3 regions of the Mesorhizobium sp. M1273 genome follow, and region 3 is predicted to be linked to each of the others. Evidence: predicted binding sites of a transcription regulator. Region 3 holds the regulator's gene; each other region holds the start of a gene.
The links. The regulator PhoB, encoded in region 3, activates phosphate uptake and scavenging genes when phosphate is short. The targets are predictions, from matches to a motif close to TGTCATNNANCTGTCAT.
Positions count from the first base shown of each region.

Region 1: NKH30_RS15230 (esterase-like activity of phytase family protein) is a predicted target of PhoB. The motif match lies at 3,729-3,745, and genes of this name have one in related genera.
Region 2: ugpB (sn-glycerol-3-phosphate ABC transporter substrate-binding protein UgpB) is a predicted target of PhoB. The motif match lies at 5,501-5,517, and genes of this name have one in related genera.

Region 1 is NZ_JAMYLV010000012.1:81,294-89,289, reverse strand. Features, by position in the region: partial or broken gene NKH30_RS15245 (sugar ABC transporter ATP-binding protein) at 1-1,452, opposite strand, end outside; gene NKH30_RS15240 (sugar ABC transporter substrate-binding protein) at 1,509-2,567, opposite strand; gene NKH30_RS15235 (TIM barrel protein) at 2,609-3,598, opposite strand; gene NKH30_RS15230 (esterase-like activity of phytase family protein) at 3,846-5,324, shown strand; gene NKH30_RS15225 (L,D-transpeptidase) at 5,471-6,256, opposite strand; gene NKH30_RS15220 (MATE family efflux transporter) at 6,448-7,920, shown strand; gene NKH30_RS15215 (MFS transporter) at 7,930-7,996, opposite strand, start outside.
Region 2 is NZ_JAMYLV010000032.1:49,043-57,038, reverse strand. Features, by position in the region: gene lysA (diaminopimelate decarboxylase) at 1-427, opposite strand, end outside; gene NKH30_RS26000 (hypothetical protein) at 443-649, opposite strand; gene argH (argininosuccinate lyase) at 721-2,121, opposite strand; gene tlpA (thiol:disulfide interchange protein TlpA) at 2,157-2,840, shown strand; gene NKH30_RS25985 (bifunctional diguanylate cyclase/phosphodiesterase) at 2,843-5,275, opposite strand; gene ugpB (sn-glycerol-3-phosphate ABC transporter substrate-binding protein UgpB) at 5,570-6,880, shown strand; gene ugpA (sn-glycerol-3-phosphate ABC transporter permease UgpA) at 6,962-7,846, shown strand; gene ugpE (sn-glycerol-3-phosphate ABC transporter permease UgpE) at 7,855-7,996, shown strand, end outside.
Region 3 is NZ_JAMYLV010000005.1:190,875-198,870, forward strand. Features, by position in the region: gene pstC (phosphate ABC transporter permease subunit PstC) at 1-14, shown strand, start outside; gene pstA (phosphate ABC transporter permease PstA) at 18-869, shown strand; gene pstB (phosphate ABC transporter ATP-binding protein PstB) at 866-1,669, shown strand; gene phoU (phosphate signaling complex protein PhoU) at 1,702-2,409, shown strand; gene phoB (phosphate regulon transcriptional regulator PhoB) at 2,426-3,115, shown strand; gene NKH30_RS08385 (ROK family protein) at 3,125-4,369, opposite strand; gene xylF (D-xylose ABC transporter substrate-binding protein) at 4,655-5,695, shown strand; gene NKH30_RS08395 (sugar ABC transporter permease) at 5,837-7,201, shown strand; gene NKH30_RS08400 (ATP-binding cassette domain-containing protein) at 7,279-7,996, shown strand, end outside.

The DNA of each region.
Region 1 (7,996 bases), on a different contig from region 3:
GTGTTCGCTGAGACTTGCGCGGCCCAGTTCGGCGGCGACCGTGCCGTCGCGCATGACCAGCACGCGGTCGGCGAGCCGGATCACCTCAGGCAACTCGGACGACACGACGATAACCGAATGGCCTTCGGCGGCGAGTTCCTCGATCAGGTGGTAGATCTCCGCCTTGGCGCCGACATCGATGCCGCGCGTCGGCTCGTCGAACAGAAGGATCCGCGTTCCCGCCGCCAGCCAGCGGCCGATGATCGCTTTCTGCTGGTTGCCGCCGCTGAACAGCCGAATTGGCCGGTCGAGCAGGAACGGCCTGAGATTGACTCGCTTCATCTTCTCGGCTGCGACGCGCTTCAGCCGGCGGTGGTCGATGAGGCCGCGCGGCGCGAACACGCCCATCGAGGCCAGCGCCATGTTGCTGGAGATCGACCGCAACGGCACGATGCCTTCGCGCTTGCGCTCCTCCGGCACCAGGCCGATGCCGGCCGCGATCGCGTCGCGCGGACTGGAAAGCTTTACCGCCTTGCCGTCGATCTCTATTGCGCCTGATGAGGCCCGGTCGGCGCCGGCCAGCAGCCGCAGCAGCTAGGTGCGGCCGGAGCCGCCCAGTCCGGCAATGCCCAACACCTACCCGCGATGCAGGTCGAACGAAACGTCACGGACCTTGGTTGCCAAGGTGAGGCCACGCACGCTCAGCCTGATCTCGGGGGAAGCATGCGAGCGGTGTTGTTCCTGGGCAAGCTCGCGGCCGACCATCATCGAAACGACGGCCTTTTCCGACACCTGCGCGAGATCGACGGTTTCGACCACAACGCCGTCGCGCATGACAGTGGCGCGCTCGCAGATGCCGAACACCTCGTCCAGCTTGTGCGAGACATAGATGACGGCGACACCGTCGCGTGCCAGACCGGCAATGACTTCCGCCAGCCGTTCGAACTCGCTCGGCGTGAGGCTCGACGTCGGCTCGTCCATCGCCACGATCCTGGCGCGGTCGAGCAGCGCCCGGGCGATCTCGACGATCTGCCGCTGCGCCACCTTCAGCGAGCCAAGCGGGGCTGCCGGATCGATGGTCGGGTCGATGGCGGCCAGCGCTTCCGCAGCGCGGCTTTCCTGCTCGCGCCGTGCGACGAAGACGCCGCCGCGCGTCAACGGATGGCCGAGGAACATGTTCTGGGCGACGCTGAGGCGTGGCACCTGCTGTAATTCCTGATGGATCATCGCCACGCCCGCGGCGCGTGCGGCGACCGGATTGTTCAGCGTCACCGGCTTGCCGTCGATCAGCACGCTTCCCGCCGTCGGTCGGTAGACGCCTGACAGTATGCGCAGCAGCGTCGATTTGCCGGCGCCGTTTTCACCGAGCAGGCCATGGATCTCGCCGGCGCCGACCGAAAACGACACGTCGCTCAGCGCCCGCACAGCCGGAAACTCTTTGGAAATGCCCTCGAATTGCAGCCGCGCTGACATTGCTTCGGTTCTCCAGGCAAGGTGCCGACCCAAGGCCGGCACCTGCCGGCCCTGCTCTACTGGCCCGCTGCCGCGTCCTCGAGCAGCGCCTTGCGCACGGCGTCGCCGGCGCCAGAGTAACGGTCGGCATTGTCCTTGGTGATCAGCGCCTGCGGCGTGGCGACGACGCGCGGCAGCTTCTGCCCGGCCACCAGCCGCAGCGCCGATTCCAGCGCCACCTCGCCGGTCAGCACCGGGAACGAATCGACGGTGCCAGTCAGCTCGCCGGCGCGGATCGAGGCATAGGCGTCGGAGATCCCGTCGGTGCCGAAGACCGCAACCTTGTCCTGCAGCCCGGCAGCCTTGACCGCCTCGACGATGCCCAGCGCCATGCCGTCATTATTGGCATAGAAGCCGATCAGATCGGGGTGCTGTTGCAGGATGTTGGTGGCCGCGTCGTAGGAGGTCTGGCGATCCCAGTTACCGGGGACGCTGGCGACGACGTCGAACTTGCCGGCCTCGGTGATCGTTGTCTTGAAACCATCGGTGCGCTGGACGGCGGCGTAGACGCCGGCCTGGCCTTCGACGATGGCGACCTTGCCGCCGTCCGGCCGGTTCTTGATGAACCATTTGGCGACGCGCACGCCGTTGTCGCGCTGGACATTACCGACATAATGCTCGGCCTGCGGGATGACCGCGTCGTTGACGTTGACCACCGGCACGTTGGCCGCCTTGGCCTGTTCCATGATCGGCTGCAGGTTGGAGTCGGTCTGCGGCGAGACGAGCAGCACGTTGTAGCCCTGTGTGACCAGGCCTTCGGCGATGGTGAGCTGACCGAGCTGGTCGCCCTCGCTCTGCGCTGCCTGGTAGACGACGGGCACGCCGGTGCGGTCGCCGAACGACTTGTAGCCCTCTCCCAGCGAGCGCCAGTATTCATTGGTCAGCGTCTTGGAGACCGCACCCGCCTTGGTACCCTCGGGCAGCTTGGGGAACGCACCGAACCTGGCCTCGAGCTGCGACCAGTCGATGCGATCCTTCTCGGTGTCGGAATTGAGCGGCGCGAGGTCCGCGGAAAAAGCCGAGCCGATGGACAGCGCCATCAGGGCAGCGGCAGCGGTGGCAAGTAGAAATTTCATGATCTTCCTCCCTTGTTGAAAAACGGTCTATGCCGCCGGCCTCAGCTGTCCGGCCCGAGCATGGCTTCCTGGATGATGGCCTGCGAGGCGACCGCGTCCTGACGGTCGACGGCAGTGGACAGGCGATTGTCCTTTTCCAGCCGATCGACGAAGCGCAGCATGCGCTTGACAGTCGCGATGTTGACTTCGCATTCGTGGACCGGGTCGAGCCCGGTCATGTCGGGGAACGTGTCGAAGTAGATGGCGCCGGCATAGCCGTCTCGACGGATCTGCCTGAGCAGCTCGATCGTCTGCAGCGTATGCACGGCCCCGACCATCAGGCCGTCGTCGCGCTTGGCGTAGCCGTCGTTGAGATGCACGCCGAGCAGCTTGCTGTGTCGCGCCACGAGTGCTGCGGCAAAGGCCGGCTGCTCGTCGGCATAGAGCACATGGGCGAAATCGAGCGTCACGCCGAGATTTGGCAGGCCGATCTCGCGGATCGCCAGCAATGTAGTCGCCGCATCTGGCATCAGGCTGTAGGAGCGCGGCTCGTTGGGTTTGTATTCAAGGCTGATTTGGCAGCCCGGATCATGCGCCGCAACTTCACGAATGCCATCGATTTCGTGTTGCCAGAGCGCTGCGTAGTCCACCTGGAAGGCATAGTCGAAGCCATCCTGCCCGAGCCACAAGGTCATCAGGCTGGCGCCCGCCTCGCGGGTGGCGTCGATGCCGGCCTTGGTCAGGTCGATGGCTTCGCGGCGAATGGCAGGATCCGGGTTGGTGAAGGCGCCGAGCTTGAAAGCCGGATTGGAATAGTAGCGCATGGCGAAACCATTGATGGAAAGCCCGATATCGCCGAGTTTGCGCGCTATTTCCGCAGGCTTTTCATCGACATGGTCGGGGTAGTTGAGGTCGAGATCGGTCAACTCCGCAACCTTCGCCGCACGTGCCGCCATTTGCAGCATGGACGGTTTGCCGACAAGATCGGGCCACTCGGACTGTGGCCGCGAGGCAAAGGAATTGAGGCGGGTGGCGAAACGATAGGCAGTCATCGGGGACCTTTCATTGTCATAACTTTACATTATAACGATTATTTGTAAAGTTGTTAATTGCTCGCTCGGCGACGACGAATTCGCCATACCCAGGCCAGTTGCGACCACGGGGGACAAGCAAGCGCGGCACTGTCACGCAAGTATCATGTTCGCGTCCTAGATCGCTTCTCCGAAGGCTTTCGCGGCATCCTTGATGCGACGCGGCGCTTTTTCAGATCCCGGCAGCTTTGTCTCAAAGAGGATACCCATGAAAAACCTGCACCGAACCGCGTCCCTCGCCGTCGCGCTGGCGATGTTCACCGCCTTGACCCCGGCCTTGGCAGAAAACGCCGCGACCGTCGGCGGCGTCAGCTTCGTCAACAAGGGCATGGTCGGTGTCGGCCGCATCCCGGCCAGCCAGAAGGACAAGTTCGGCGAGACGTTTGGCTCGGGCTCGGGCATGTCGATCGACGCTGCCGGCTGGACACATGGCGCCGATGGCTACAAGGGCTCGCTATGGCTGCTGCCGGATCGCGGCTACAATGTCGTCGGCACCACCGATTACCGTCCGCGCCTCAACACGATCGCCATCGAGTTCGCCCCGATCGCGCCGGGTGCGGCACCGGCCACCGGCCAGGAACAATCGGGCCTCAAGGCGACGCTTGCAGACACCATCCTTTTGACCGACGACAAGGGTACCGACGCAACCGGCCTCGATCCGCTCAACGGCGTGCGTGCCGCGACCGACGACATGCCGATCCTGCCCGAAGCCAACGGCAAGCTCGCGCTCGATAACGAAGCGATCGCGCGGCTGCCCGACGGCACGCTGTTCATCTCGGACGAATACGGTCCGAACATCTACCGCTTCTCCGCCGATGGGCGTCTGATGTCGGCAACGCAGCCGCCGGCGGCGCTTGTCCCGATGCGTCACGGGACGCCAAACTTTGCTTCCAACAATCCGGGACTTGGCGCGGCAGACCCAGATCCGAAGGATCCCGAAACCGGCCGTCAGAACAACCAGGGCCTCGAAGGCATGGCGCTGACGCCGGACGGGAAGTTCCTGATTGCCGTGCTGCAGTCGGCCCCAAGGCAGGATGGCGGCGATTCCGCCTCGACGCGTCAGAACACGCGCGCGCTGGTCTACGATGCCTCGGATCCCGGCCAGCTCAAGCTCGCGCATGAATATGTCGTGCCGCTGCCGGTGTTCACCGATGCCAAGGGCAAAACCAAGATCGCCGCGCAGAGCGAAATCGTGGCGCTGTCGGACAAGACCTTCCTGATGCTGGCGCGCGACAGCGGCAATGGCCAGGGGCTGAAGGGCGACACCTCGCTCCACCGCGAGATCAGCGTCGTCGATCTGTCTGCGGCAACCGATGTCGCCGGCACAGAATTCGACAAGGACAAGCCGCTGGCGCCCAAGGGTGAGCTCGATCCATCGGTGACGCCGGCCAAGCTGACGCCGCTCATTGACATCAACGACAAGACCGAGCTCGGCCGCTTCGGGCTGCACAATGGCGCGCCCAACGACCGCAACAACCTTTCGGAGAAGTGGGAGGCGATGTCGGTGGTGAGCGTCCTCGATCCGACACTGCCCGACGACTATTTCCTGTTCGTCGCCAATGACAATGACTTCCTCACGCAGGACGGCTTCCAGGTAGGCGCGGCCTACAAGGCCGAGGATGGCGCCGATGTCGACACCATGTTCCTGGTCTATCAGGTCACGCTCCCAGGCCTCGCCAAGAAGTAGCGGCACCCATACAGGCGGACGCGCGGAACGCGTCCGCCTGAGCTGGCGCGATTGAGCGGTCGTGCCCTTCAGTTGCGGCTCGCCCGCGCAAGGACGGTGTCCCAGTGCGTTGCAAAACCTGCGACTGACGATCCAGTCGAAGGCACTTACCTCAACATCTCCGCGTCCTTTGGCACGCCGGCATCGATCGGCTCGGCCGTCCTGTTCGACACGGCGGCGATCTTCCCGGCGGCCGACAGGTTCGGGCGCACGAAGACCGGCGCGACGCCGTCGACGCGGCTGTAGAGGTCGATAATGTCCTGATTCATGAAGCGCACACAGCCGGAGGAAGCGTTCTTCCCAATGGAATCCCACTCCGGCGTGCCGTGCAGCCTATACATCGTGTCCTTGCCGTCACGGAAGAGATACAGCGCGCGGGCACCAAGCGGGCTCTGCGGGCCGGGCGGCATGCCGTCCTTGTATTTCGCCAGTTCCGGCCGGCGTTGGATCATTTCCGGCGGCGGCGTCCAGACCGGCCACTTCTTCCTCGCCTGAACCACGGCGCTGCCGGTCCATCCGAAACCGGCCTTGCCGAGGCTGACGCCATAGCGAATTGCCTTGCCGCCGTCGCGCACCAAATAGAGGAAGTGCTCGGAAGTATCGACGACGATCGTGCCGGGTTTTTCTCCAGTCGGGTCGGCCACGATTTGACGCACGAATTTCGGATCGACCTTGGCTACCGGGATTGCCGGCAGTTGATAGCCCTCGTCGATGCGCGCGCCATACATGCTTGCGGCATCGCCGAAAGCCGGATCGCTTGGTGCCGCGGGCACCGGCGCCGCCACGTCCGTCGTAGTGCACGACGAAAGAGCCACGGAGGCCGCGCCCAGAGCGGATGCACCAAGAAAGGCGCGCCGGTTCAGGCGCTCAAAAAACAACGGAATATCGGACATGAGCCCCCCGGCCTACCCATGAGATCCAGGAAAATGCGGCCCCACGCGTGCGGGATCAATATACGATTCCGGAAGGTTGAGAAATGCTTAGATCAAGGCACGCCAGGCGGAATTTACAGCGCCGCATCGACCTCTCCCGTTAAATCGGCAATCATTGCGGACTCAGACAAGCCTTCGCCGAGTTGCCTGCCATGGACGACAACATGCCCCCGCGCCGGCAGACCGGCGACCTCACCAGTGGGCCTATCCCGCGCACCCTGTTGCTGTTTGCCCTGCCGGTGCTCGGCTCCAATGTGCTGCAGTCGCTCAACGGCTCGATAAATGCCGTGTGGGTCGGCCGTTTCCTCGGTGAAGCGGCGCTGACCGCCACGTCCAATGCCAACCTCGTGCTGTTTCTCATCCTCGGCACCGTCTTCGGCATCGGCATGGCGGCGACCATCCTGGTCGCACAATCCGTCGGCGCTCGTGACCTGCCCGAAGCCCGGCGCATCGTCGGAACCAGCGCCACCTTCTTCTTCCTCGTCTCGGTGGTGTTCGCGGTCTGCGGCTGGATCTGGGTCGATGCGATCCTCGATGCGCTCGGCACGCCGGCCGACGCGTTGCCGCTGGCGCGCTCCTATCTGCGCATCATCTTCCTCGCCGTGCCGATGATGAACCTGCTGTCCTTCGTCATGACGGTGCTGCGCGGCGCCGGCGATTCGCGCACGCCTTTCCTGTTCATGGCGCTGGCCGTCGTGCTCGACGTCGTTTTGAACCCGTTGCTCATCCTCGGCATCGGCCCGTTCCCCGAACTCGGCATCGCCGGCTCGGCCACCTCGACGCTGATCGGCCAGACGGTAAGCGTGGTTGCCATCCTGATCGTGCTTTATGCGCGCAAGCACCCGCTGCGGCTGGCCGGCGCTAATCTCGCTCTGCTGCGGCCGGACCCGGCGCTGCTGCGCATCGTCGTCTTCAAGGGCGTGCCGATGGGCCTGCAGATGATCGTCGTTTCGGCCGCGGCGCTGACGGTGATGGGCATGGTCAACTCGTACGGCTCGCAGGTCGCGGCTGCCTACGGCATAGCCGCACAGCTCTGGACCTATATCCAGATGCCGGCGCTCGCCATCGGCGCCGCGGTGTCGTCCATGGCGGCGCAAAATGTCGGCGCCAGGCGCTGGGACCGGATTGGACGCATCGCCACCTCCGGCGTCGGCTTCAACCTTGTGCTCACCGGGATGCTCGTCGCGCTGCTGTTCGTATTCGATCGCGCGGTGCTCAGCCTCTTCCTTGGCAGCGACAGTGCAGCAATCGACATCGCCACTCACATTAACAAGATCGCGTCGTGGTCCTTCATCCTGTTCGGCATCACCATCGTGCTCTTCGCCACCGTGCGTGCCACCGGCGCGGTGATGCCGCCGCTGATCATCCTGGTGATCTCGGTGCTGCTGGTGCGCACCAGCTTCGCCTATTTCTTCCGAAGCGTGATCGGCGAGGAAGCTCTGTGGTGGAGCTTTCCGGCTGGCTCTGTAACCTCGCTCGTGCTGGCCGCGGCCTATTATCGCTTCGGCCGCTGGCGCAGCCTGCACATGATCGAGAGCCGGCCGGCTGCCGGCGAACCGCCGGATACCGGCCTCGGCGTACCGCGCCAGCGCGCGCACCTTTCGCCCGAGACACCGAACGGCTGAAAGGTCGGCTCAGCGCGCGTATTTCGCGCCAAACCCGAGAGCGACCAGGGAAAAGACGACAATCATGCCGGCAAAG
Region 2 (7,996 bases), on a different contig from region 3:
TCTTGCCCAGCGCGGTGGCGCGGGCCGACAGCAACTCCAGCTCCGGTTCGGATTCGACGTTGAAGCAGAGAATGCCGGCCGAGAGCGCAGAATCCATTTCGCGCGCGGTCTTGCCGACGCCCGAAAACAGGATCTTGCTTGCCGGGATGCCGGCCGCCAAAGCGCGGCGCAATTCGCCCTCCGAGACCACGTCGGCGCCGGCGCCGAGCCTTGCCAGCACCCTCAGCACGGCCTGGTTGGAATTCGCCTTCATGGCATAGCAGACGAGAGCATCGAGCCCGGCAAAGGCCTCGGTGAAGACGCGAAAATGCCTGGTCAGCGTCGCCGTTGAATAACAGTAGAACGGCGTGCCGACGCTGGCGGCGATGTCTGATATCGCCACGTCCTCGGCATGCAGCGCGCCGTCGCGGTAGTCGAAATGGTTCACGAGATTGGTCCGAAATCAGAGCAGCGGGTCGAGGATGAATTTCTTGTCCTCGACAGGTTTTTCCGGCTCCGGCGGCAAAGGTTGCTTGGCCTTCTCGGCGTCCTTGCGGGCCTGCACGGCTGCCGCGTACGGCGTGTCGAGCGCAGCCTTCCTGCCGCAGGCCGCAACGGTGGCCATTGCCGCCAGCAGCGTCAGCGTCACCAAAATCCTGCTTCCGGTCATCGTGCCATCCGTCCGAAACTGTTGCCCGCAGCCGCTTCTAGCCGAGTTTTGCGGCCATTGCACCCCGCGTCTTACGCCTTGGCGAGCCGCTTTTTCCAGTAGCGGATCTGCTTGCGCACCTCGGACGGCGCGGTGCCGCCGAAGCTCGTGCGGCTCTTTACAGAATTCTGCACGGCAAGAACCGAAAACACGTCGGCGCCGATACCGGGGTGAATGGACTGCAGATCCTCCAGCGAAAGCCTGTCGAGCCCGACCTTCTTCTCCTCGGCCAGCGCCACCGCCCGACCAGTGATATGGTGCGCCTCGCGGAACGGCAGGCCGAGCGTGCGCACCAGCCAGTCGGCGAGGTCGGTCGCAGTCGAATAGCCGGCGCCGGCCGCATTCTTCATCGCGGCAGTGTTCACCGTCATATCGCGCACCATGCCGGTCATCGCCGCCAGCATCAGGTCGAGCGTCTCGGCCGCGTCGAAGACGGATTCCTTGTCTTCCTGCATGTCCTTGCCATAGGTCAGCGGCATGCCCTTCATCACCGTCAGCAGGCCGACGAGATGGCCGGTGACGCGGCCGGTCTTGCCGCGCACCAGTTCGGCAGCGTCCGGGTTCTTCTTCTGCGGCATGATCGACGAACCCGTCGAGAAACTATCCGATAGCCTGACGAAGCCGAATTGCGGCGTCGACCAGATGATGATCTCTTCGGCCAGCCGCGACAGATGCGTCGCGCAGATCGCCGCCAAGCCCAGGAACTCGAGCGCGAAATCGCGGTCCGAAACACTGTCGAGCGAATTGCGCATCGGCTCGCGGAAGCCAAGCGCCTTCGCCGTCTGGTGCCGGTCGATGGGAAAGCTGGTGCCGGCGAGGGCGGCGGCGCCGAGCGGGCTTTCATCCATCCGCTCAATCGCATCGCGGACGCGCGACAGGTCGCGTGCAAACATCTCGACATAAGCCATGCAGTGGTGGCCGAAGGTCACCGGCTGCGCCGCCTGCATGTGGGTGAAGCCCGGCATCACCGTTGCCGCATGCTCCTCGGCCCGATCCAGGAACGCCGTGATCAGGCCCTTCAGCGCCTCGGTGACGCGAAAGCACTCGTCCTTGACCCACAGCCTGAGGTCGACCGCCACCTGGTCGTTGCGCGACCGGGCGGTATGCAGGCGGCCAGCGGCGGGGCCGATCAGCTCGGCCAGACGGGCCTCGACATTCATGTGGATGTCTTCCAGCCTGGTCGAAAACTCAAATGTACCAGCCTCGATCTCTGCCAGGATCGTGTTCAGCCCGTGAGCGATTTTTTTTTGGTCGGCCGCCGAAATAATGCCCGTTTGCGCCAGCATCTGGCTATGGGCGATCGAGCCGCGAATATCCTGCGCATAGAGTTTGCGGTCGAACGAGATCGATGCGTTGATCGCTTCCATGATTGCGGCCGGACCCGAGGCAAAACGTCCGCCCCACATCTGGTTGCTGGCCTTCTTGTCGTTCATCGCTATAACCCGTGCTCCGGAGCAGTTTTTGAAAAATGGCAGACGGCAATAGATATTTCCCGGCTTTGCGTCTCATCCTCGCCGCTTTGGTTGCGGGCGTGCTGGCCGGCGCGGTCGCGGTATATGTCAGGGAAAGCAGTTCTGGCAACAAGGCGCCCGCGCAAGTGGCCGCCGGCGGCGGCAAGGACGACGTCGCCTGCGCCGCCAAGACCGACCGTGCCAAGAAGATCGCCGCCGCTGCCACCGGCCAGGTTGCCGCGCTTTTGCCGGCGGATCCGCCGCAATCGCTGAAAAGCCTTGCCTTCAACGGCCCCGACGGCAAGCCGACGACGATCGCCGATCATGCCGGCAAGACGGTGCTGCTCAATCTGTGGGCGACATGGTGCGCACCTTGCCGCGCCGAAATGCCCGCGCTCGATGCGCTGCAGAAGGAGATGGGCAGCGATGCGTTTCAGGTTGTTGCCGTCAACGTCGATGCCGGCGACGATGCCAAACCGAAGAAGTTCCTGGAGGACACCGGCGTCAAGTCGCTCGGCTACTATCGCGATGCCACGATGGCGCTGTTCAACGACGTCAAGACGCGCGGCCTGGCGCTCGGTCTGCCGGTCACCATGCTGATCGATGGGCAAGGCTGCCTGATCGCCCATATGAATGGCCCGGCCGAATGGTCGGGGCCGGATGCCAAGCGTCTGGTCGAGGCGGCGCTTCAGCCGGGATAGGCTCAGACCGTGCGCAGGCGCGGCTTGAGCACGGCAATGCTTGCGCCGCGTCGGCTGGCGGTGCGGATTGCCGGAGCGGCCACGCCCGTCAGTTCCCCGAATGTCTCGATCGGAGCCGGTTTGCCGAGGTAGTAGCCTTGCCCGATCTCGCAAGCCTCGGCGTCTAGGAATTGCAATTCACCCGGCGTCTCGATGCCTTCTGCCAGAACCGGTAGGCCGAGACCGCGTCCAAGCCCCAGCACGGCGCGAACGATCGCCGCGAACTGGGCGTTCTTGTCGACCGATTTGATGAACGACCCGTCGATCTTGATCTTGTCGAAGGGAAAGGCGCTGAGGTTGGACAGCGAAGAATAGCCGGTGCCAAAATCGTCCATCGCCACATGCACGCCAAGCGCCTTGACCTGCCTCAAGGTTGCCAGCGCGCGCGGCATGTCCTTCACCAGGGCCGTTTCGGTGATCTCCAGTTCGAGCCTGCCGGGGGCCAGGCCGGATCTCGTCAATGCGTCGTGCACCTTGCGGCTGAAATTCGGATTGTGAAGTTGCACGGCGGAGACGTTGACGGCGACCATCAGCGGGTTTGTCCAGCGAACAGCATCGTTACAAGCCGTCGTCAGCACCCAGTCGCCGATCTGCGCGATAGCGCCACTGTCCTCGGCCACCGGGATGAAAACGGCCGGAGAAATGTCACCCCGCTCAGGGTGCTGCCAACGGACCAGGGCTTCGAAGCCGATCATCCTGCCGCCGCGGATCTCCTTCTGCGGCTGATAGACGAGGTGGAACTCCTTGCGGGCGATCGCCTGGCGCAATTCATGCTCCATCACGCGCTTGTCGCGGGCCGCGGTGCCCATGGCCATCTCGAAAAACCGATAAGTGTCCCTGCCTTCGGTTTTGGCGCGATGGAGTGCCGTGTCGGCATGGCTGATCAGGCCGGCCTGGTCTTCGGCATCCAGCGGAAAGAAGGCAATGCCGATGCTGGCCGAGACGAGGCCGGAGCCGACCGAAACCCTGTTTTCCTCCCGGATCGCCGCCAGCAAGTCCTCGGCTATCCGGCCTGCGGCCAGGGGGTCGGGGAGGTTCGGAGCTATGATGGCAAATTCATCGCCGCCGAGACGCGCGAGCATCTGTCCGTTGCGCGGGATGCCGGAAATGCAGTGCGCCAGCTTCTGCAGCATAGCATCGCCGGCGCTGTGGCCGTAGAGGTCGTTGACTTGCTTGAACCGGTCGAGGTCAAGCAGCAGGAGCGCCAGATATCCATCCTTGCCGCCACGATCCATCGACGCGAATTCTGCTTCCAGCCGGGAAGAAAAGCTCCGCCGATTGGCAAGCCCGGTAAGCGGATCGAAATGCGCGAGGCGGAGGATCTCTTGTTCTGCCTTCTTGCGCTCACGGATGTCGCGAACGGCAAGCACCGTATGAGGCCTGCCGCAGTAGGTGATTCTCCTGGCGATCAGCTCGACAGGAATTCTCGCGCCGTCGCTGCCCCTTAACTTCGCTTCCTGCGCCTGTTCGCCGAAGCCGGACATATCGGCTGCGCTCTGTCCGTCGAAAAGCTCGCCGAGTTGCATCGTGTTCAGGGTGGCTGTCGCTGTTCCGGTCAGCTTCGCCATACTGTCATTGGCGCTGACGATGCGGGTGCCATCGCAAACGATCAGACCTTCCACCGCCGCATTGGCGAGATCGTGCATGCGATCGGCCTCGAGCTTCTGGTGGCGAAAGCGCAGATCGATCCACAGCGCGGCACCCGACAGCACAAGGATTACCAGGCTGGCGACCGCTGCGGCAAAGGCCTGGGAAATGGGCTCGATGGAATGTTCGGATATTTCAATCGAGGAATCCGGAATGATCGACACCGCGGCCATCGCGATGAAATGCAAGCTGCAAATGGCCAGCGTCAAAAGCGCGGCGCCGCCGAGAGTCGCGAGCGCTGACGGGCGGCGCAAGACGACAAGAAGCGCCAGTGCCGCGAGGCTTACGCCGGCCAGAAGCGATATCGCGACAAGGAGCAGGTTCCAAACGAGCCGGCCTTCGACCTCGAAAGCTGCCATGCCGATGTAGTGCATCGTCGCGATGGCGCCGCCCAGAATGGCGCCACCGACGAGGAAATGGTCGATGCCGCGGCGCAAGGTGGCGACCCACATCCCAAGCGCGGTCATGATAACGGCGGCGGCAAGCGAAAAGGCGGATAATCCCGGATTGTATGCGTTCGGTATTCCCGGCGTAAACGCGGTCATGGCGATGAAATGCGTCGCCCATATGCCGAACCCGGTCGAGGCCGCGGCGATCATCAGCCAGACAAGCCGGTTTCGCTCGGTCGATCGGCCGACATGCTTAAGGAGATTAACTGCTGAGAAACAAGAAATTCCACAGACGAGTGCAGCGAGCGCAACCAGTCTCAGGTCGTGCTGATTTACGATACAATTATAGACCGTCAGCATCCTGTTCACTCGGTCTGCCAAAACTAACAGGGGAGGTGTGACGGATTAGCTCTTGGAGATTTTAACGAATGGTTAACCCGCGGGCCATGAGGCGGGTCTTTTCGGGGGAAAACCGATGCCGCGCCGAAAAGGCGGTGATGTCGTTTCTGACGCCGCGCTTTCGGTAGCGAGTGCACTTTAGGAAGAAATGGTGTTCATTGATCCGCAACAAAACCGTTGTCCCATTGTCATCAGCGCCACATATTGGCTTTGCGGAGGTGCCCCCTTTCGCCAATGACAAACGGGAGATGAAACATGAAGTTCTTCGGCTTTGCGGCCGGTATCGCCGCCACCGTGACCCTGCTTTCCACCACCTCCGCCTTCGCCGTCACGCAGATCAGCTGGTGGCACGCCATGACCGGCGCCAACGCCGAGGTCGTCGCCAAGATCTCCAAGGATTTCAACGCCAGCCAGAGCGACTATGAGCTCGTTCCGGTGTTCAAGGGCACCTATCCGGAGACGCTGAATGCCGGCATCGCTGCCTTTCGTGCCGGGCAAGCGCCAGATATCCTCCAGGTGTTCGACGTCGGCACCGGCGTGATGATGGCGGCCGAGGGTGCGATAAAGCCGGTGGCCGATGTGATGACCGGCGCCGGGATGACTTTCGACAAGAGCCAGTATCTGCCCGGCATCGTCGGCTATTATTCGAAGCCGGACGGCACCATGCTATCGTTCCCCTACAACTCTTCCTCGCCGATCCTCTATTACAACAAGGACATCTTCCAGAAGGCAGGCCTCGACGTGAACAATCCGCCCAAGACGTGGAACGAGGTGTGGGAAGCTGCCAAGAAGATCAAGACGAGCGGCGCCGCCCCTTGCGGCTATACCTCGACCTGGCTGACCTGGATCCACCTGGAGAATTTCGCGGCGTGGAATGACGTGCCTTGGGCCACCCAGCAGAATGGCCTGGCCGGCGGTGATGTCGAACTCAAGATCAATGCGCCGATTTTCGTCAACCACTTCCAGGCGCTCGCTGACCTGGCCAAGGACGGCACATTCAAATATGGCGGGCGCACCTCCGAAGCCAAGCAGATATTCCTCGCCGGCGAATGCGGCATCTTCACCGAATCGTCGGGCGGCCTCGGCGATATCGTCAAGTCCGGCATGAACTATGGCATCGGCCAGCTTCCTTACGACAGTGACGCCAAGGGTGCCCCGCAGAACACGACGCCGGGCGGTGCCAGCCTGTGGGTGTTCGGCAACAAGTCGGACGAGGAATACAAGGGCGTCGCGGCCTTCTTTGCCTATCTGTCCAAGACCGATGTGCAGGAATATCTGCACCAGAAGTCGGGATATTTGCCAGTGACGCTTGCGGCATACGAGGCGACTAAGAAATCAGGCTTCTATGACAAGAACCCCGGCCGCGAGACACCCATCCTGCAGATGATCGGCAAGTCGCCGACCGACAATTCGAAGGGCGTGCGCCTGCCGAATCTGCCGCAGGTGCGTGATATCCAGAACGAGGAGCTGGAGAAGATGCTGGCCGGCCAGCAAACCGCCCAGCAGGCACTCGACAATGCGGTTGCGCGCGGCAACGCGGCGATCAAGGAAGCGCTGGAGAACTGACGGGATTATCTCAGTTAGTCGGTTGGAATATCGCCCACGCGAGCTCGCGCGGGCGATACCTGGATAGCGAGGGAAATCAGCCTGTCTCCACGCGTCGTCTTTCCCAACAAGATCCTGCCCTACCTGCTGGTGGCGCCACAACTCGCCATCACCCTGGTTTTCTTCTACTGGCCGGCCGGTCAGGCGCTGTACCAGTCGATGCTCAGGCAAGACCCGTTCGGGCTGAAGAGCAGGTTCGTCTGGTTTGCCAATTTCCGGAAGGTGCTGGCCGATCCGGCCTACCTCAACTCGATCAAGGTCACAGTAGTGTTCTCTCTTGCGACCGCGATCGTTGCCATGGTTGTGGCCCTGCTGCTCGCGGTCATGGCCGAGAAGGCCGTGCGCGGCAAAGGCCTTTACCGCACACTGTTGATATGGCCTTACGCCGTGGCGCCGGCGATTGCCGGCATGCTTTGGCTTTTCCTGTTCAATCCCTCGATCGGCTCGTTGGCCTATTTGCTGAGAAGCCTCGGCGTCGTATGGGACCCGCTGCTCAACGGCACCCACGCCATGATCCTGCTGGTGTCGGCTGCTGCCTGGAAGCAGATCAGCTACAACTTCCTGTTCTTCGTCGCCGGCCTGCAGGCGGTGCCGAAAACGCTGATCGAAGCGGCGGCCATGGACGGCGCCGGCGAAACCAAGCGCTTCTGGACCATCGTCTTCCCGCTGCTTGCGCCGACAACCTTTTTCCTGCTGGTCGTCAACACCGTCTATGCCCTGTTCGACACGTTCGGCATCGTTCATGCCGTCACCGGCGGCGGGCCGGGCAAGACGACAGAGACGCTGGTCTACAAGGTCTACAATGACGGCTTCGTCAATCTGATCCTGGGCGACTCGGCGGCGCAGTCGGTCATCCTGATGGCCATCGTCATCGCGCTCACAGCAATCCAGTTCCGCTATGTGGAACGCAAAGTCCACGACGGCTGAGGGCAGCGATGATCGGCCAGTCCCCGCTCCGCACCTTCATCGCCCATGCCGTGCTCATCCTCGGCATATTGATCGTGGCTTTTCCGATCTACTACACCTTCGTTGCCTCGACGCACACGCTGCAAACGATCCTCAGGCCGCCCCTGCCGC
Region 3 (7,996 bases):
GTACGGGAGCCTGACCGATGTCGACATCCTCATCGCTCCACAGCCGCCGCAAAGCCAGGAATTCGGTGATGATGGCGCTTTGCGTCGTCGCCGCCGGCATCGGGCTTGCCTGGCTGGCGCTCATTCTCGGCGCGTTGGTCTATAAGGGCACAGCCGGGCTTTCGCTCGCGGTCTTCACCGAGATGACGCCACCACCGGGCGAGGCCGGCGGCTTGCTCAATGCCATCACGGGCAGCCTGCTGATGACGATCATCGCCGTTGTCGTCGGCACGCCGATCGGCGTGCTGGCGGGAACCTACATGGCCGAGTATGGACGCTTTTCGCGCATCACCACCGTCGTCCGCTTCATCAACGACATCCTGTTGTCGGCGCCGTCGATCATCATAGGCTTGTTTGTCTATGAGCTGATGGTGCGGCCAATGGGACATTTCTCGGCCATTGCCGGCGCCGTTGCGCTTGCCATCCTGGTCATTCCGGTGGTCGTGCGCACCACTGAAGACATGCTCAACCTGGTGCCGAACGCGTTGCGTGAAGCCGGTGCCGCGATCGGCGCGCCGCGCTGGGTGGTGATCCGTTCGGTCGCCTACCGCGCCGCATTGTCCGGCATCGTCACCGGCATATTGCTGGCGATAGCACGCATTTCCGGCGAGACGGCGCCGCTGCTCTTCACCGCGCTCAACAACCAGTTCTGGAGCAGCAATATCAACGCGCCGATGGCCAGCCTGCCGGTGACCATCTTCCAGTTCGCTCTCAGCCCTTACGAGGAATGGCAGCAACTGGCGTGGACCGGCGCACTCATAATCACCCTGACGGTTCTGGGCTTGAGCATCCTCGCCCGCAGCCTTACCGGACGCAGAGAGGACAGATGACACAGATGTTGTCCCCAGACATGACGATGGCCGAAACGGTCGCCGAGAAGACGAAGATCGAGGTCAAGAATCTCAACTTCTACTACGGCCAGAGCAAGGCGCTGAAGGACATCAGCCTGTCGCTGCCTGAGCGCAGTGTCACGGCCTTCATCGGCCCTTCGGGCTGCGGGAAATCGACGCTGCTGCGTGTATTCAACCGCATCTATGAGCTCTACCCAAAACAGACGGCCGAGGGCCAGGTGCTGCTCGACGGCAAGAACATTCTCGACCGGTCGCAGGATCTCAACCTCCTCAGGACCAAGATCGGCATGGTGTTCCAGAAGCCGACGCCGTTCCCGATGTCGATCTACGAGAACATCGCCTTCGGCGTCAGGCTCTACGAGAACCTCGGCAAGTCCGAGATGGACGGCCGCGTCGAACAGGCGTTGAAGCGCGCCGCGCTGTGGAGCGAGGTCAAGGACAAGCTCAACGCCAGCGGCTTGAGCCTATCCGGCGGCCAGCAGCAGCGGCTCTGTATCGCCCGCACCGTGGCCGTGAAGCCGGAAGTCATTCTGCTCGACGAACCGGCTTCGGCCCTCGACCCGCTGTCGACTGCCAAGATCGAGGAACTGATCGACGAATTGCAAGCCGACTACACGATCGTCATCGTCACCCACAACATGCAGCAGGCGGCGCGCGTGTCGCGCCAGACGGCCTTCATGTATCTGGGTGAACTGGTCGAGTTCGACCGGACCGAGAAGATCTTCACGTCGCCCCGCGAGAAGCGCACGCAGGACTACATCACTGGCCGCTTCGGCTGAGCCGTTCCGATCATGCATATGAGGACAGGACCATGGGCGAACACACAGTCGCTTCTTTCGACGAGGATCTCGAGCAGATCAGCAAGCTGATCCGCGACATGGCCGACCTCGCCGGTTCGATGGTCGGCGGGGCGACCAAGGCGCTGTTGAATTCCGACAACGTGCTGGCGCAACGCGTCGTTTCCGACGACGCCATCATGGATGCGCGTCAACGCGAACTGGACGACCGCGCCATCACCCTGATCGCCAAACGCCAGCCGATGGCCCACGATCTTCGCCATGTGGTCGGAGCGATCCGCATGGCGGGCGACCTCGAACGCATCGGCGACCTTGCCAAGAATATCGCCAAGCGCGTGAGTGCGGTCGGCCTCAGCGCCACGCCGCGGGACCTGTCGCATTCCATCGACGCGATGGCGCAGCTGGTTCTCATCCAGGTGCAGGGTGTCATCGAGGAATATGCTGCAGGCGATGCGGCCGCGTTGGCCAAGCTTCGTGCCGCCGACGAGCGCATCGACGTTAAATACACGTCCGTGTTCCGCGAGCTGTTGACCTACATGATGGAAGATCCGCGCAACATCACCGCTTGCACGCACCTGCTGTTCTGCGCCAAGAATCTGGAGCGGATCGGCGACCATGTCACCAACATCGCCGAAAATGCGTATTATGTGCTGACCGGCGAGCAATTGCCGGTCAATCGTCCGAAGCAGGACGAAACGACAATGTCCGCACCGGTGACATGATGGGGGTGCCCAGCCGATGATCGCACCACGCATAATGGTGGTGGAGGACGAGGAGCCGTTGGGTGTGCTGCTCCGCTACAATCTCGAATCCGAAGGCTACCAGGTCGAGGTGGTGACACGCGGCGACGAAGCCGAGATCCGTTTGCAGGAGAATGTGCCCGACCTTTTGGTGCTCGACTGGATGATACCAGCGGTTTCCGGCATCGAGCTCTGTCGTCGGTTGCGGGTGCGCCCCGAAACCGAGCGGCTGCCGATCATCATGCTGACCGCGCGCGGCGAGGAGAGCGACCGGGTGCGCGGTCTTTCGACCGGCGCCGACGACTATCTGGTCAAGCCGTTTTCGACACCGGAATTCATGGCCAGGGTCAAGGCGCTGCTGCGGCGCGCCAAGCCGGAAGTGCTGTCCAGCGTGCTGAAGGTCGGCGACATCGTGCTCGATCGCGAATCGCACAGGGTCTATCGCAAGAAGAGCGAAATCAGGCTCGGGCCGACCGAATTCCGGCTGCTCGAGTTCATGATGCGGCATCCGGGCCGTGTCTTCTCGCGCAGCCAGTTACTCGATAATGTCTGGGGGGAGACAATCTACATCGACGAACGCACCGTCGACGTGCATGTCGGGCGGCTGCGCAAAGCCGTCAACAACGGCCGGATGCCGGATGTCATCCGCACCATCCGCGGCGCCGGCTATGCGATCAGGGAAGATTGACCCGCCTGGTCAGGCTACGTTCTTTCTGACGCTGGGCCTCATTTGCGCGCCCGGCGCGAAAATCTCCTGGTCGACGAAGCTTAACGCCCGCATCGCGCAGCCTTCGCGGATCAGAGGCAATTCGTTCGGCTCTGTATCGAAGGAGATCGAGCCTGAATGCTGGCCGCCGGCGGTCTGGGCGATTGCCTTCCGCAAGGCCGGCTCGATCAGATCGAAGGCGGCGGCACTGGCGCCGACCATCGCGACCGGTGCCGGATCGATCAGCGCGAACAGCGAGCCGAGACCGAAACCCAGCGCTTCGCCGGCCTTGCGGTAGGCCTCGCGTTCCGGCCCATCTTTCTCGCGCGCCCGGGCCGCCAGTGCGCGCATGTCGGCGTCGCTGACGTCGGCGACCGGTTCGCTGTCTTCGCTCATCTGCCTGGCGTTGCGCCAGATGGCGTAGTTGCCGGCATACGCCTCGATGCAGCCGCGCCGCCCGCAACGGCAGAGCGCGCCGCCCGGACGATGGATCATGTGGCCAAATTCGCCGCCCGAGGAATGCGTCCCGGTGAACAGTTCGCCCTTCAGCACCAGCCCCATGCCGATGCCATGCGAAAGCAGGATGGCGATGAAGTCATCGCGATAGCGATCCGGATTGCGCCAGCGCAAAGCCACCGCCATCATGTTGCAGTCGTTCTCCACCGTTGCCGGGATGCCGAATTCGTCCTCCAGCATGTCGGCAAAGGCGATGTCGGTCTGCGGCGTGATCGGCGACCACAGCATGGCGCGTGCAGGGGAGTCGGTAATGCCCTGAATCGCCAGGGCGATGCGGGCGACACTGCGGACGTCAAGATCTGGATCCTGCAGCCGGCGCCGGACGATGGCCATGCATTCACGGATCAGCTCGTCGCGCGGCATAGTCAGCGTGTCCAGCCGGCGCTGTTCCTCGGCGACCACCTGTCCCGTGTAGTCGATAATGGCGGCCGAAAGGAAATTCAGCGACAACACCACGGTCAGCACCGCCGCCGCTTCCGGGTTGAGGGCGAGGCCGACTTGCGGACGACCGCGTTTCAACGAAACGGGCTCACTTGGCTTGCTCTCGGCGAGGATGCCTTCCCGTATCAGGTCGGAAGAAATCGCCGATATGGTCGAATGACTGAGGCCGGTGGTAGCTGCGATCTCAGTACGCGATGGCTGGCCGGCCCGGCGCACCGCCGAGATCACCATCGCCCGGTTGCGCCGGCGCAAATCGTCATGGCGGATTCCGACCGACATTGTTTTGCTTTCCTCCCGGTTGCCGCGGCCGCTCATGAACCGGAAGCCGTCGGTAATGTCCGACAAATAGTGTCGGATGAGGCAAATAGTGTCAGATGCAGGTGGCGCTGTCATCGTTTATTCCGACGCTCGAAAAAACTCGCAGAGTCATCAAAATCCATCAGAATCGATGTTGACAGCAGCCGGAGATCGGACCAGTATTTTTTCGAGGCTCGAAAAAATTAGAGCTTCTAAGCTGGTCTTTGAGCCAATTGGTCACGCCGTACGCGGCGCAGGGAGGATATGATGAAGAAATTCACGACCGCCATTCTGGCGGGTGTCGCCATGACGCTGGCGCTGGCGTCGGTGGCGCAGGCTAAAGACAAGGTCATCGGCGTTTCCTGGTCGAACTTCCAGGAAGAGCGCTGGAAGACCGACGAGGCCGCAATGAAGGCGGCCATCGAGGCCGCAGGCGACAAGTATATTTCCGCCGACGCACAGTCCAACCCCGGCAAGCAGCTCACCGACGTCGAGAGCCTGATCTCGCAGGGCGCCAACGCACTGATCATCCTGGCGCAGGACGCCTCGGCCATCGGGCCGGCCGTGCAAAAGGCGCTGGACGAAGGTATTCCGGTTGTCGGCTACGACCGGCTGATCGAGAACAAGGACGTCTTTTACCTGACCTTCGACAACAAGGAAGTCGGCCGCATGCAGGCCCGGGAAGTCTTCAAGGTGAAGCCGGAAGGCAACTACGTCTTCATCAAGGGTTCGGGTTCCGATCCGAATGCCGATTTCCTGTTTGCCGGTTCGATGGAGGTGCTGAAGGCGGCAATAGACAGCGGCAAGATCAAGAATGTTGGCGAGGCCTATACCGACGGCTGGCTGCCGGCCAACGCTCAGAAGAACATGGAACAGTTCCTGACCGCCAACGACAACAAGGTCGATGCCGTGGTCGCGGCCAATGACGGCACTGCCGGCGGCGTCGTCGCCGCGCTGACAGCGCAAGGGCTGGCCGGATCGGTTCCGGTTTCGGGCCAGGACGGCGACCACGCCGCGCTGAACCGCATCGCGCTCGGCACACAGACCGTGTCGGTGTGGAAGGATGCGCGCGAGCTCGGCAAGAATGCCGCCGAGATCGCCTCGCAACTGGCCGACGGCAAGCAGATGACCGACATTGCCGGCGTGAAGGATTTCACCACGCCCGGCGGCAATGCCGTCAAGTCGCTGTTCCTGACCCCGGTCGCCATCACCAAGGACAACCTCAACGTCGTCATCGACGCCGGCTGGATCAAGAAAGAAGAGGTCTGCGCCGGCGTGACGGCTGGCACTGTTGCAGTCTGCAACTGAGCCGACGTTTCCGAGAAGTCCGAACGCCGCGGCCGCTCGCCGCGGCGTTTTTCAACAAGAGTTGTTTTTCCGCTTCCGGCGGATAACTTCTAGGCTGCTTCCGGCATCCGCGACAGACGGCAACCCGGCGGGAGAAACATCATGACCGACACGACGTCCAACACGCCGGTCGACAACACGGCAGACCGGGCACGGGAATCCGAGCTCGGCATCGTTGCCCGATTTCTCAAGGCAACCGAACTCGACACGCGCATGCTCGGCATGGTCGGCGCGCTGCTGGTCATCTGGGTCGGCCTGCATGTCGTTTCCAGCGTACGGCTCGGCGTCAATCCGTTCGACTTCGACAGCCGGACCTTCCTGACGCCACGCAATCTCTGGAACCTGTCGGTGCAGACTTCCGCCGTGGCCATAATGGCTGCCGGAATGGTGCTGGTTATCGTCATGCGCAATATCGACCTGTCGGTCGGTTCCGCCGAAGGCCTGATCGGCGTGGTCATGGGCTTTGCGCAGGTGCATTTCCTGGTGCGAATGATCGGTCTGCAATTAGGCAATCCCTGGATCTGGATCCTGGCACTGGCCATCGGCCTGGCGCTTGGCCTTCTGATCGGAGCGTTCCAGGGATACATCATCGCTTATCTCGAGGTGCCGGCCTTCATCGTGACGCTGGGCGGCCTTCTGGTCTGGCGGGGTGCCGCATGGTGGGTCGCCAGCGGTCAGACGATTGCGCCGCTTGATGCCACTTTCCAGCTGATGGGCGGTGGGCCGGCGGGTTCGATCGGCGCGCGATGGAGCTGGATCGTCGGAATTGTCGCGTGCCTGGCGGTTGTGTTCATGCTGCTCAACGGGCGGGTGCAGCGCAAGCGGTTCCGCTTTCCGTTGCGCCCGATCTGGGCCGAGACGTTCCTCGGTGTCCTCACCTGCGCTGTCATCATGGGCGCCATATGGCTTGCCAATTCCTATCCTTGGCCGGTCGGCATCGTGAACAGATATGCGGCGGCCAACAATATAACGGTTCCCGAAGGCGGGCTGTTCATCGCCCATGGCATCGCCATACCCGTGCTGATGGCTGTAGCCGTAGGGCTGATCATGACCTTCATCGCCAAGCGTACCCGTTTCGGCCGCTATGTCTTCGCCATCGGCGGCAATCCGGAAGCAGCCAACCTTGCCGGTATCAACACGCGCTGGGTGACCATGAAGGTGTTCATGATCATGGGCGTGCTGGCGACGATCGCCGCGGCGATCTCGTCAGCCAGGCAGAACTCGTCGACCAATGCGCTGGGCACGCTGGACGAGCTCCTGGTCATCGCGGCGGCGGTGATCGGCGGCACGTCGCTCGCCGGCGGCTCCGGCACAGTGCTCGGCGCCATGCTCGGCGCGCTTTTGATGCAGTCGCTGCAGTCCGGCATGGTGCTGCTCGGCATCGATTCGCCGCTGCAGAGCATCGTTGTCGGAGCCGTGCTGGTGGTCGCGGTGTGGCTCGATACCGTCTATCGCAAACGGGTCTGAGCATGATCCCGCAAGGTGGAAACCGGTTTTCGTACAACTTGGTGCTCAAGCAGGATCTATAGGGAGGAAGGACGAGCATGGCAGACAAATCCGCTCCCACGCCGCTGATCGACATGCGCAACATCTCCATCGCTTTCGGCGGCATTCGCGCTGTCGACGATGCCTCTGTCGACCTTTTCCCGGGCGAGGTGATGGCTTTGCTCGGTCACAACGGTGCCGGCAAATCGACGTTGATAAAAATCCTGTCCGGCGCCTACAAGCGCGATGCGGGCCAGATTTTCGTCAACGGCGAGGAGGCTTCGATCTCCAATCCCCGCGACGCCAAGAAGTACGGCGTCGAGACGATCTACCAGACGCTGGCGCTGGCCGACAATGTCGATGCGGCCGCCAACCTGTTTCTCGGCCGCGAGCTGATGACCGGCTGGGGTACGCTAGACGACGTCGCCATGGAGGCCGAGGCGCGCAAGGTGATGGGCAGGCTCAATCCGCGTTTCCAACGCTTCAAGGAGCCGGTGGTAAAGCTTTCGGGCGGCCAACGGCAGTCGGTGGCGATCGCCCGCGCCATCCTGTTCAATGCTCGCATCCTGATCATGGACGAGCCGACGGCGGCACTCGGGCCGCAAGAGACGGCGCAGGTCGGCGAACTGGTCAGGCAGCTCAAGGCCGACGGCATCGGCATCTTCCTGATCAGCCATGATATTCACGACGTGTTCGAGCTTGCCGACCGTGTCTGCGTCATGAAGAACGGTCGGGTTGTCGGAACGGCGCGCACAACCGACGTCACCCAGGACGAGG